Regions from separate parts of the Aneurinibacillus sp. XH2 genome, predicted to be linked through region 2. Evidence: riboswitches for the same ligand, from Rfam matches in the RefSeq annotation. Region 2 holds a riboswitch; each other region holds the start of a gene.

Evidence for each region. Region 2 has a riboswitch for thiamine pyrophosphate ahead of thiC (phosphomethylpyrimidine synthase ThiC). Riboswitches for the same ligand answer to the same signal wherever they lie in the genome.
Region 1: linked by a shared signal. The riboswitch ahead of thiD (bifunctional hydroxymethylpyrimidine kinase/phosphomethylpyrimidine kinase) and the one ahead of thiC (phosphomethylpyrimidine synthase ThiC) in region 2 are both predicted to bind thiamine pyrophosphate.
Region 3: linked by a shared signal. The riboswitch ahead of tenA (thiaminase II) and the one ahead of thiC (phosphomethylpyrimidine synthase ThiC) in region 2 are both predicted to bind thiamine pyrophosphate.
Region 4: linked by a shared signal. The riboswitch ahead of ACH33_RS19710 (thiamine phosphate synthase) and the one ahead of thiC (phosphomethylpyrimidine synthase ThiC) in region 2 are both predicted to bind thiamine pyrophosphate.

What each region holds. Positions count from the first base shown of each region.
Region 1 is NZ_CP014140.1:1,219,592-1,222,715, reverse strand. It holds gene ACH33_RS05940 (helix-turn-helix transcriptional regulator) at 1-63, opposite strand, end outside; gene ACH33_RS05935 (restriction endonuclease subunit S domain-containing protein) at 224-592, shown strand; gene thiD (bifunctional hydroxymethylpyrimidine kinase/phosphomethylpyrimidine kinase) at 743-1,555, opposite strand; TPP riboswitch at 1,662-1,762, opposite strand; gene acsA (acetate--CoA ligase) at 1,851-3,124, opposite strand, start outside.
Region 2 is NZ_CP014140.1:1,688,670-1,691,793, forward strand. It holds gene ACH33_RS08390 (S-layer homology domain-containing protein) at 1-193, shown strand, start outside; gene ACH33_RS08395 (DMT family transporter) at 317-640, opposite strand; TPP riboswitch at 1,022-1,136, shown strand; gene thiC (phosphomethylpyrimidine synthase ThiC) at 1,301-3,067, shown strand; gene ACH33_RS19185 (hypothetical protein) at 3,064-3,124, shown strand, end outside.
Region 3 is NZ_CP014140.1:1,846,264-1,849,387, forward strand. It holds gene ACH33_RS09190 (ABC transporter ATP-binding protein) at 1-712, opposite strand, end outside; gene ACH33_RS09195 (ECF transporter S component) at 690-1,289, opposite strand; gene tenA (thiaminase II) at 1,286-1,978, opposite strand; TPP riboswitch at 2,117-2,219, opposite strand; gene ACH33_RS09205 (sulfite exporter TauE/SafE family protein) at 2,313-3,124, opposite strand, start outside.
Region 4 is NZ_CP014140.1:2,876,625-2,879,748, reverse strand. It holds gene thiO (glycine oxidase ThiO) at 1-950, opposite strand, end outside; gene ACH33_RS19710 (thiamine phosphate synthase) at 947-1,606, opposite strand; TPP riboswitch at 1,785-1,899, opposite strand; gene ACH33_RS14260 (DEAD/DEAH box helicase) at 2,139-3,124, shown strand, end outside.

The DNA of each region.
Region 1 (3,124 bases), 470 kb from region 2:
CGGCGCGCTCGCGCTACAGACGTAAACTTTATCTTTACTATGTTCGTTTTTGCTATTCCCCATAACATACTTCTCCCCCTTATCGTGTCCTATTCATTTCACTATACGAACAACCAAACAGAAAAATAACATATATTTTTTAATTTTTTAAAGATTTTTGTTTGTATATTTTACCTACCATACGTAATATAAAAGTGAGAGATTAAAAACAGGAGGGATTCGCGTGGCATCCAATCAAACGTTCGATCCAGTGCAAATGTGGAAGAGTTGGTACGACCTTGTGGAAAAAACTTTCGGGAAAACGATAGACGATTTCATTAAGACAACAGAATACGCGTCTATGATCGGAGAATATCAAAAATGGTTTTTTTATTCCCAGGAGCAATACAAGAAGATGGTAGACCAAATTCTCAATGAAAATAACCTGCCCAGCAAAGAAGAAATTGCCCGCGTCGCCCAACTGGTCATCCAGTTGGAAGAAAAGGTGGAAAAACTGGACGAAAGATTGGATGATGAAATATTGTCAACACTGAACGAAATCAAAGAAACACTGAAAAAGAGTAAAAACGCAAACCAAAAAGCAACAATATAAATATTCAGTAAAATTTCAGTAAGATTCTATAAATAAGGCGAGAGGTCAGGAATAGGCAACAAAAAAGACACGAGCCTTTTCTGTTACGAGCCTGACCCCTCATTTCTTCTTTCTATACTTACTGCAAAACACGCCCATTTATTTCATGCCTTAAACATCGTTGCTTCCTTCTCTTCGGTACGCCCAATGGTTGGTTGGACCGTGGCCGTGTCCGATACCGAGCGGATGACTAATAGCGGCCGTAATGAAGACCTTTGCCTGCTTTACTGCCTCCCGAACGTTTTTTCCAGAGGCGAGCCCCGCCGCGATGGCGGCCGCAAACGTGCAGCCGGTACCGTGCGTATGCTGCGTATGGAATCGTTCAGCGGACAATTCTACAAACTCGCGCCCGTCATACAACAGGTCGGTCACAATGTCGTCTGTGCCGTGTCCACCTTTAATTACTACATGTTGCGCCCCCCAATCGTGAAGCAATTTAGCCGCTTCTTTCATCTCTTCTTTCGTTTCAATCTTTTCCATGCCTGTCAACACTTTCGCCTCCGGAAGATTAGGAGTAACGACCGTCGCAAGCGGCAGCAGATGTTCCTTGACGGCAGCCACCGCTTCCGTAACTAACAAAGGGGCACCTCCTTTGGCAACCATGACCGGATCGAGCACATAATTACGCACATTATATTCCTTGAGTTTTTTTGCGACCGTTTCAATAATGATGCTATTAAATAGCATCCCCGTTTTTACTGCGTCCGTCCCGATATCCGAAAGCACCGCATCCATTTGCTGCGCGATAAACTCAGGAGGAACTGGAAACACGCCGTGTACCCCCTGCGTATTCTGTGCCGTAAGTGCGGTAAGTACGGACATGCCGTATACACCAAGCTCCTGAAATGTCTTTAAGTCCGCCTGAATACCGGCGCCGCCGCCGCTATCAGACCCTGCTACTGTTAGTGCTTTATGCACTGTCATTATACACACCTCTCTTCGCTGTCTGCTTCCTGCATTTTCCCTTCATATACAAAAAACGCCCCCCGGTGGAGTGGCGTGTGAGATGCATATATAAGCGCAGCTACGCGGCATCACCCGTCCACTTCCCTCCGCCGGCATTATCCGGATCAGGTTCTAAGGGTCGAAGCAAGCGCTTCTCTCAGCCCAAGAGCTCCCCTAGTGGCGGTTTTCGTATTGAGTTCATTCCAATGGTACTCCTTCTACGCCAAAGCGTCAAGAAGAACCAGAAAAGAATCATCCTCTCTTTTTGACTCTTTTACTCTTCCATAGTCGACAGATCACCAGTCGGCAGACCAAGCTCCCACGCTTTTAGCACACGACGCATAATTTTGCCAGAACGCGTCTTTGGAAGCTTGTCGCGAAATTCGATCTGGCGCGGTGCCGCATGTGCAGCAAGACGCTCTTTAACGAAAAGACGAATTTCTTCTTTTAGAGCGTCACTCGCCTCATATCCTGCACGAAGCGTAATAAACGCCTTAATAATCTCTCCACGCACCGGATCCGGTACCCCGATTACGCCGGCTTCTGCCACCGCCGGATGCTCTACCAGTTTGCTTTCAACCTCAAATGGACCAACACGTTCGCCGGACGTATTAATGACATCATCCACGCGCCCTTCAAACCAGAAATAGCCGTCTTCATCCATATACGCAGAATCACCAGAAATATACCAACCAGTTCTAAAGTATTCTTCATACTTAGCCGGATTGTTCCAGATTTGGCGCATCATAGCCGGCCATGGTGGCATAATCGCGAGGTTCCCCATTGTATTCGGCGGCAATTCATTGCCTTCGTCATCAACAACCGCCATCTTAATGCCGGGCAACGGCTTCCCCATCGAACCCGGACGAATCGGCATGGAACGGTAGTTTGCGCAGATGGTCGAACCCGTTTCTGTCATCCACCAGTTATCATGAATACGTAGGTTCAGCACATCCAATCCCCAGCGGATAACTTCCGGGTTAAGCGGCTCTCCCGCTGAAAGAATATGCCTCAAATGGGAAAGGTTATACCGTTTCGGCAATTCATCCCCTTCACCCATCAGCATACGAAATGCGGTCGGCGCACTGAACCACACGTTCACTTTATATTTCTCCAGCGTAGCGTACCAATCGGCTGGCTTAAAGCGTCCACCGCGCAGCACAACCGTCACACCGTTCAACCACGGCGCCCACATACCCGCTGATGTTCCGGTTACCCATCCCGGATCCGCCGTACACCAGTAAACATCACCTTCGCGCAGGTCGTATACCCATTTTCCGGACAGGTATTGATGCACCATGGCATCATGCACCTGATAAACGCCTTTCGGCTTACCGGTGGAGCCCGATGTGTAATGCAACAGCATGCCTGATTCACGCTCTACCCACTCGATTATATATTCATCGGATATGGACATTAGTTCCTGATACAACGTTTGATTTTCTGCTGTTTTTCCTTCGGCTCCGACAAGAATCACGTGTTTTAATTCCGGCAATTCCTCCACAGGAATGCGATACAGCAAGGACTGTGTCGTTACGACAGCCACGG
Region 2 (3,124 bases):
TTCTTTAAAAAACATGCAGCCAGGCGATTTGCTTTTCTTTGATACTGGAGACGGAAAAATATCGCATGTAGGTATCTATGTGGGCCAGGGCCGAATGGCGCATGCAGCCAGTGGTCAGGGCGAGGTGAAGATAAATGATATCGACTGGTATTTGTCTCACTACAAGGTGGTTGGTGTGAAACGATATCTATAGGTATGAACAAAAAAGCGCAGAAGTGTAGGAGACTTTTGCGCTTTTTTTGTATGCCTGGCATGGGTGCTGTCTGTAGGGTGAAAGTCTCGCATGGCGAAGGTAGCAGTCTCTATTTGTCGTATATTAGTGCGCTTCTCCATACAGATTAAGCAGCACAACGCCCAGAATGATAAAAATAATGCCGGTTATTTTTGCCGCCGTCAGCGATTCTTTAAAGAGAAAAACGCCGATAATGGCGATGATCGCTGTTCCCAGACCGGACCAGATAGCATATGCTAAGCTTACATCGATTTTTTTCAATGATATTGTTAAAAAAGAAAGACTGGCCACATAAAAAATGCCCATCATTATGGATGGGAGTATTTTAGTAAATCCCTGTGCAAGTTTCATACATGTCGTTCCGGCGACTTCAAAACCAATCGCAAGAATTAGATAAATCCAATGCATGGATATCTCCCCCTCTCTTATTTTAAGGATAAGTGAACAACTGACTGTTCTCTCGACAGAGCTTTCTGGGTTGAACCGCCAACGAGCATCCATATCTTCATGAGCGTACCCTCCGACAGTTTTCGTCGTACACCATTTTTACCTATTGGTACAGGAATCATTTTACGTAGTAGCTAATTCCCTACCACAACTCCGTATGATTCCGGTATCAAAGAAAAAACGTTCTTACTATACTTATATTATCTTTTGTCTTACTATCCTACAAGGGGATGGTAAGACAAAATTTGCTTGTAAAATTTCCATTTTACAATCTAGTAATTTATTGGTATAATTTTCTTAAGCGCAGGGTCTTTTGGCTGCGCGAAGTTTACAACTGAATCATTTTACTACTAGGGGTGTCCGGGAGTCCGGGCTGAGAATGAAACACGCGTACGTTTCTAAACCCTTGGGACCTGATCTGGATCATACCAGCGTAGGAAAGTAGTTTGCATGCGTAATGTTTGCGTCTTCCCATCTATTGCGGGTGTGCAGATGTTTTGTTAAGAAGAGCCGGGTCCTTGTGAATCCGGCTTTTTTGATATATTCATCCGCGGCACGGTTATGATCCTTGTCTTGTCCTTTTGCAATGTATTCAAATTGGAAAAGGAGGATAAAGGTAGTATGGAACAAGTAAGAAATTTAACTGTCGAAAAATTCCCAAATAGCAAAAAAGTGTATGTGGAAGGGTCAAGGCCCGATATTCGGGTGCCGGTGCGTGAAATTGCCTTAAGCCCTTCAAAAAGCGGAGAGGCGTTGCAGGAAAATAAGCCGGTTCGCGTATACGATACGAGCGGTCCTTATACGGATGAGACGTATAGCGTAAATATAAGGGAAGGATTGCCGAAAATTCGCCGTACTTGGATTGAGGAGCGTGGCGATGTAGAAGAGTATGAAGGAAGAAAAGTAAAGCCGGAAGATAATGGATTTCGTTCGAGTGTCGACCGGGCTGTGCAGGAAGAATTTCCAGGATACACACGCCGTCCGCTTCGTGCAAAGAAAGGAAAAAATGTCACACAGCTTCACTACGCGCGGCGTGGTATCATTACGCCAGAGATGGAGTTTGTCGCTATTCGCGAGAATATGGCCCCCGAATTTGTAAGGCAGGAAGTGGCGGCGGGTCGGGCGATTATTCCAGCGAATATTAATCATCCAGAAAGCGAACCGATGATTATCGGGAGAAATTTTCATGTAAAAATTAATGCGAATATTGGGAATTCAGTCGTTACTTCTTCCATTGAAGAGGAAGTGGAAAAAATGACATGGGCGATTCGCTGGGGTGCCGATACGATTATGGATCTTTCCACCGGCAAAAATATTCATACAATACGCGAGTGGATTATCCGAAATTCTCCGGTTCCGGTCGGTACGGTTCCCATTTATCAAGCATTAGAGAAAGTGGGAGGAAAAGCGGAAGAATTAACATGGGAAATTTATCGGGATACGTTAATTGAGCAGGCTGAACAGGGAGTCGATTATTTTACGATCCACGCCGGGGTATTATTACGCTATATACCGCTCACAGCCAAACGCGTCACAGGAATTGTTTCACGCGGTGGGTCTATTATGGCTGCATGGTGTTTGGCGCATCACCAAGAAAACTTTTTGTATACGCATTTTGAAGAGATCTGCGAGATTATGAAAACGTATGATGTTGCATTTTCGTTAGGGGATGGACTGCGGCCTGGAAGTATTGCTGATGCAAACGATGAAGCGCAGTTTGCTGAGCTGGAAACGCTTGGAGAACTTACCAAAATCGCATGGGAGCATGATGTACAGGTAATGGTGGAAGGGCCTGGACATGTACCCATGCATAAAATTAAGGAAAATATGGATAAGCAACTCGAAATTTGCCAGGAGGCTCCTTTTTATACGTTGGGGCCGTTGACAACAGACATTGCCCCAGGGTATGACCACATTACTTCTGCGATTGGTGCGGCGATGATCGGATGGTACGGAACGTCCATGCTGTGTTATGTTACGCCAAAAGAGCATCTTGGTTTGCCGAACAAGGAAGATGTGCGCCAGGGAGTCGTCACATATAAGATTGCGGCCCACGCAGCGGATCTGGCCAAAGGACATCCCGGAGCACAGGTGCGCGACGACGCTCTTTCAAAGGCGCGGTTTGAGTTTCGCTGGTACGATCAATTCAATCTTTCGCTTGACCCGGAAAGGGCGAGGGAATACCATGATGAAACACTGCCGGCGGAGGGAGCAAAGAACGCTCATTTTTGTTCCATGTGCGGCCCAAAATTTTGTAGTATGCGCATTACACAGGACATTCGGGCGTATGCGGAAAGCAAAGGATTGGATATGCAAGACGCACTGAGTGAAGGGATGAAAGAAAAGGCCAGGGAATTCCGTGAAAGTGGAAGTGAAATTTATCGGTGAAACAAGTAAAAGAAATTGAAAATCGGATCGCAGTGCTATCGAGAGAGATTCTTTTGT
Region 3 (3,124 bases), 160 kb from region 2:
AGAGGCGCGGCTTCCAAATTCCGGCCTCTTCCATTTCTTTCCCATATAAGGACAGCACGTCCTCTGGCGTACCTTCGCCGATAAGGCGGCCGCCAGCATCGAACAGAACGACGCGATCCATCCAGTCAATTAATCCGTCCAGCACGTGTTCAACAAATACCATTGTAACGTCGCTATCGGAAAAAGATCGCAATAACTCGAAAATCTCCTGTCTTCCTTGCGGATCGAGCTGGGCGGTTGGTTCGTCGAAAAATAACGTGTCCGCGTCCAAAGCGAGCAGGCAGGCGAGCGCGAGCCGCTGTTTCATTCCGCCAGATAGCGTGGCGATGGGAGTATCTTTCGGCAAAGATAGCCCAGCTTGTGCCATCGCCTTTTCGATGAGTGAATCCATCTGGTTCCGGGGCACACAGCGGTTTTCCAAACTAAATGCGATTTCGTCTCCGACCGTTAGCATGCAAAACTGTGCGTCAGGGTCCTGAAACATGATGCCAATTCTGTCCGGACGGACGATTTCGCCTGTTATTTCCGCCTCGATAGAGCCAGGAATAAGGCCGGCCAGCGCGGCAAGAAGCGTCGACTTGCCGCAACCGCTCGGTCCGAGGAAGAGAACTTTTTCTCCCTTCTCAATGGAGAGGGTAACATCCTTTAACGTAAAAAAGCGAGAATCAAAGAATCGGACGGAGACATCCTTACACGCCAGATGCGGAGTCATACGGGTCACCACCGTGGTGTCTGCGTTGTTTCATCATTTCATAGGAAGAAAGAATGCCGGTTTTTGCGAGCGATTCGGCAATGATCTTTGCAAGCAGGCCTCCGAGAATGGCACCGCTTATGACGCGGAGGCCGAATGTGGCGAGCAGCACACCGGTTGTATAATAGGCAAACCCGTTAGCCAGTAAGCTATATACCATGCTTCCGATCGCGGCCAATACCCCGGACAGCATTAACACAGGCACCGAATATTTTTTATAACGGAACATGAAAAACGCGATTTCGGCGCCAAGCCCCTGCAGGATGCCGATAAGCAGGGAAGAGAGGCCGAAGTGGCTGCCGGTGAACACTTCAACAGCAGCTGCGGCCACTTCGGCGATGAGTGCGGCTCCCGGTTTGCGTACGATAAAAGCGACAAGAGGGCTGGCCACGACCCATACGCCGAACATAAATTCCGCACCGACCGGGCCTACCAGCGCCGAGATGGGCAACCAGAGGGTGGACCAGCCAAGATATAATACACCACAGGCGATCGAGAGAACGACGGCCAGCACAATTTCACGCATCTTCCAGTTCATCGGCGCGCTGCCTCCCCGATTTTCACCGGCCATGCTTCTTCCGTGTATGCCATTTCCCAAAACGCGTATTCCAGTTGACAACTGGTCAGGAAATGCTGTTTCATTTTTTCTTTTTCTTTATCGGATGCATTCAATGCCCATTCATCAAGTCGTGCTCGAAATTTGTCGGTTACGGTCATTTCAACTGACTTGCCGTAAAACGTAATCCATTCGTAGAATGGATGGGAAGAGTCTGGATTTACTTCGCGCATCAGTTTTTGCCCGATTTCTAAGTATGTCCACGGGCAGGGAAGCAGCACGGCCAAAATTTCGCCGAGCGTCCCCTCATGCGCTACCGTGAGCATATGACGGATGTAGTGGCTGGCCGTTGGCGCAAGTGGATACCCTTGCAAATCTTCGTAACGCACGCCAGCGACGCGGCAGAGATTGTTGTGCGGATGCGCTTCTCCGTGCAGTACGACAGGAAGCTGGTCGCAGAACATCTGCATATCTTCGCGCGATTCGCATTTGGAAATGGCGATACCATAAATTCTGGCAAACGCGTTCAAATATTCAAAGTCTTGTTTAACGTAATGAATGAGCGCTTCTTTTTTGAGATCGCCGTTTGCTAGTCCTTGTACGAACGGGTGCTGGAAAATCGCTTCAAAAATCGGATCGGCCGCCTCGCGTAATTGTTGTGTAAATGACATAATCATTCCTCCCTGAACAATATGAAAAATGTAGAAAGCCCAACTGTGGACGCCATTTCTCGACTAAAAAAGCCGCCCTGGTAGCAGAGCGGCACGCGAGACAAAGACAGACAAACCGGAAGGCATATTCCGGCTTATGATTCGTCGCTGCCACTTCCCTACGCTGGTATTATCCAGATCAGGTTCAAAGGGATCAAGGAAAACCTTATCTCAGCCGTAAACGGCACCCCTAGTGGACATTCTTTTCTTATGAAATTACTCGTAGCATAACAGGTTATTCATTATCTGTCAATGCTTTCTTTACGTGTAATCCTTATTCCGGTTTTTTGTTCCATTACTTCTCACAGGTTGCCAAACATTCCGTTTGCTCTGATTGCTGAATCTGTTTTCGGTGGCGTAAAATGTTATATGCTACAGTACCTGCCCAAATGAAGGTGAAAAAAAGATAAATCAAATTTTGAACATGATTGGAACTTATACCAAAGGTTTCGAATAATGTTTTGAGGTTGGTAATCATGATGAGTCCCCCGACTAATACTCCAAGAATAGCAGATGGAATCTTGCGGACTAGCCAAGCAGCGATTGGAGCAGCTACCACCCCTCCAATCATCAATGCGAATACCCATCCCAAATGGAATTGCTCCAAGCCTAATGATATGAGGAAGCCAAGAGTAGCAGAAGAGGCGATAACAAATTCACTGGTGTCTACAGAACCGATTACTTTGCGAGGTTCAAGTTCATTGCGTGACAGCAAGACAGGCGTAGCAAGAGGCCCCCAGCCACCTCCTCCTGTAGAATCAGCAAATCCCGCAATGAAGCCGAGCGGAACCAGTAATTTTTTACTTGGAGTGCGATTAGTTTGAGCGGCGGGAATCTTCTTAACCCCGGCGAGCAAAAATCGAAAGAGAACATAAACACCCAGAGAAAACAAGAAAATCGCGATATAAGGCTTAACCATATTTCCAGGCAAGTTACTTAAAAAGCAAGCACCGATGAACGCACCAAGGGAGCCAGGAAGAATAAGGCGATAAACGGTTCGCTTATCCACGTTGCCAAAACGAATGTGGGAAACACCTGAAGCGGCAGTAGTGACCACTTCGGCCATGTGAACAGAAGCAGATGCAACCGCAGGGGAAATGCCGAATA
Region 4 (3,124 bases), 1.2 Mb from region 2:
TAAGGGAGGCCGTCATTGGTTTGTGGGCGCAAACTAACCCACGTTTTTTCGAGCGTGCAATCTTTGAGCGCCGGCAGAAGACGCACCGCTTTCGTCATCAATTCCTGCAAACCGCCTAAAGTCAAGCGCTCGTCAAATCCACAGTCCGCGGAAGATGCACCGACGAGTAAGCGATTGCCGCTTTTCGGAACGATGTAGCATCCGTGTGAGTAAATGGTTTTCTGGATTGGCTGCGGCATGCATAGTACGGAGAACGCTTCGCCTTTGATCGGAAAAACGGAAACAGATAGGCCAAGTTTACGCGCGATTCGTCCGCTCCAGGCTCCGGCGGCGAGCACGTAATGTTCGGCTGTAAATGGCCCCTGCGTAGTGCTAAGCCTGGTGATCTGTCCATCGGCGACTTCGATATCCAGCACTTCACAACGCTCGAGAATCGTAGCTCCGTGTTTGACGGCGGCGACAGCGAATGCGCGTGTAAGATCCGGCGCGGACACTTGCGTATCATCCGGCAAATAGAGCGCTCCGTTCATTTCGTCGCTGACAGCGGGTTCAATATGTTTTACTTCGGTTCGATCCAGCCATTCGACACGCAGGCCCAGGTCATGCTGCCAACTTGCCCGATGTTTTAGCATGTCGCCTTCTTCTTCTGTCCAAGCAACACGCAACATTCCCGCATGATTAAGTCCGATATCAATGCCTGAAACAGCGTATAGTTCTTGTTGCAAATCGGGAAATAGGCTGCGGCTGCGTAGAGAAAGCTCTACTAATGGTCCCGGCTCAGAAAATTCGACCTGCGCTCCTAGCATGCCGCCTGCTGCGCTCGAAGCATGCGCGCCGATGGTATCTTTTTCAAGAACGGTGACTGTTTTTCCGCGCTTGGCCAACTGATAGGCAATGGAGACGCCAATAATTCCGCCGCCGATAATGACGGCGTCCTGTTGTTTTTTCAATGTGATCCCTCCGTTTTTGCCGTCGGCCAGACGTGACGTGGAGATGTTCGTACCTGGCTGATGGCCTGTTGAAATTGTTGCACAGAAAGCACAGGTTCCTTCGCTTGCATGACAGCTGACAGTACCGCGATGCCGGTGCAGCCGGTTGCAAGTATCTCTACTGTATTTTCTGGTGTGATCCCTCCAAGGGCAATGACGGGAATGGAAACGATTTCCACTACTTCCCGAAGCGCCGCTAGCCCACGGCCTGCCTGTCCTGGTTTGGAAGCGGAGGCAAACACGTGGCCGAATAATACATAATTCGCCCCTGCTGCTTCTGCCGCCTTTGCTTCCTCTACGCTGTGTACGGAGACACCGAGAAGGAGAGAAGGGGCGAGGTGGCGCATAACCGGGGCTGGAAGGCTGTGATAAGCCGTTTGAATCCCGACAGCTCCAGCTGCAAGGGCAACATCGGCCCGGTCGTTTATGATTAGTTTTTCGCGCGTAAGTCCGACCTTGCCGAGCGTTTGCGTCCACTCCCATAGTTCGCGTGCGGTTCGCTGCTTTTCCCGCAAGTGGAAGGCATCAATATAGGGATGAATATTTGCAATGATTTGTTTTGCTTCAACGAGCGATTGTTTGCCGCTACTGATTACGTGAAAAACATGTTTTTGCATTTGCATACCTCTTTATATCTCGCTCCCGTTCCACACGCTTCCTTAGGAAGAAATGGACGGTGGGCGTAAGCGCAGGAAGAAGAGGCGGAGTTTTTATTCCTAAATCTTAGTCATTGTACATTAAAAAAAGCCGGGATCTTATGCTGGGACCCGGCCTGTACGTTACAGTAACGAATGGATTAAATGCCTACTACTTTCCTACGCTGGTACGAACCAGATCAGGTCCCAAGAGTTTAGAAACTTCATCGCGTTTCATTCTCAGCCCGGCTCATCGGGCTCCCCTAGTAGTGCTTTCTATATAATATTTTTTTATCATTATAATAGATTTAGAAAAGCATGTGAAGATGCTTTTATTATAAAATGAGTTTATATCAATAAAATTCAGAATTAATTTTCGATTTTTAGAAAGAATGAAGAATAGGAGCAAACGTCGGGAAGTTTTGTTCCTGTTTTCCTTTTTTGGGTAGAAATAATTAAGAGAATTCGGGTAGAATAAAAAATAGTTTGTTTTTGCGAAGAAAGGAAGGAAGCTATGAGTTCATTCGCGGATTTTCAGTTAAAACCGGAAATTCTGCAAGCGATTGCGGATCTGTATTATAAAGAACCGACACCGATTCAGAAAGAAGCGATTCCGCTTGCGCTTCAAGGCAAAGATGTTATTGGTCAGGCGCAGACCGGAACGGGTAAAACCGCCGCTTTCGTTATCCCGATGCTTCAGATGTTAGAGATACAAAAGAAAGATGTGCAGGCGCTGATTATGACGCCGACGCGGGAGCTTGCTATTCAGATTGCAGACGACGTTGCCGATTTGGGCAAGTATTTGGGCGTACATGTATTGTCGTTACACGGCGGACAGGATATTGCGCGCCAGATTAGCAAGTTGTCCGGCCAGGTGCATATCGTGGTCGGTACACCGGGGCGTATTCTTGATCACCTGCGCCGAGAAACGCTACATTTCGGCCGCATCAAAATGCTCGTGCTGGATGAAGCGGACAAAATGCTAGAGATGGGTTTTTTGGAAGAAGTGGAAGAGGTATTCATTCAGACGGCGCAGAAAAAGCAAGTATTATTGTTCTCGGCGACGATGCCGGATGCGGTACGTAAGCTTGCTCATCGTTTTATGAATCAGCCGCAAATTGTGCGGATTGAAAAGCGGCAGATTACGGCAGAAAATACGAAAGAATCATATTATGTAGTAAATCAGAGCGATAAATCGGATGTGTTAATGGAACTTGTCAAGGAGGCCCGTCCGTATTTGGCTGTGATTTTTGCTAATACAAAACAACGGGTAAATGAACTGGTACGTCGCCTGCAAGAAAACGGAATCGAAGCGGAGGCATTGCATGGCGATTTGACCCAGAAGAAAAGGGAGCAGATTATGGAGCGGTTCCGCCAGGCCAAATTCCAGTATCTTGTCGCTACAGACATTGCGGCGCGTGGCCTTGATGTGGAAGGGATTACCCATGTATTCAATTACGATATGCCCTCCGATTTAGAAAGTTATATTCATCGTGTTGG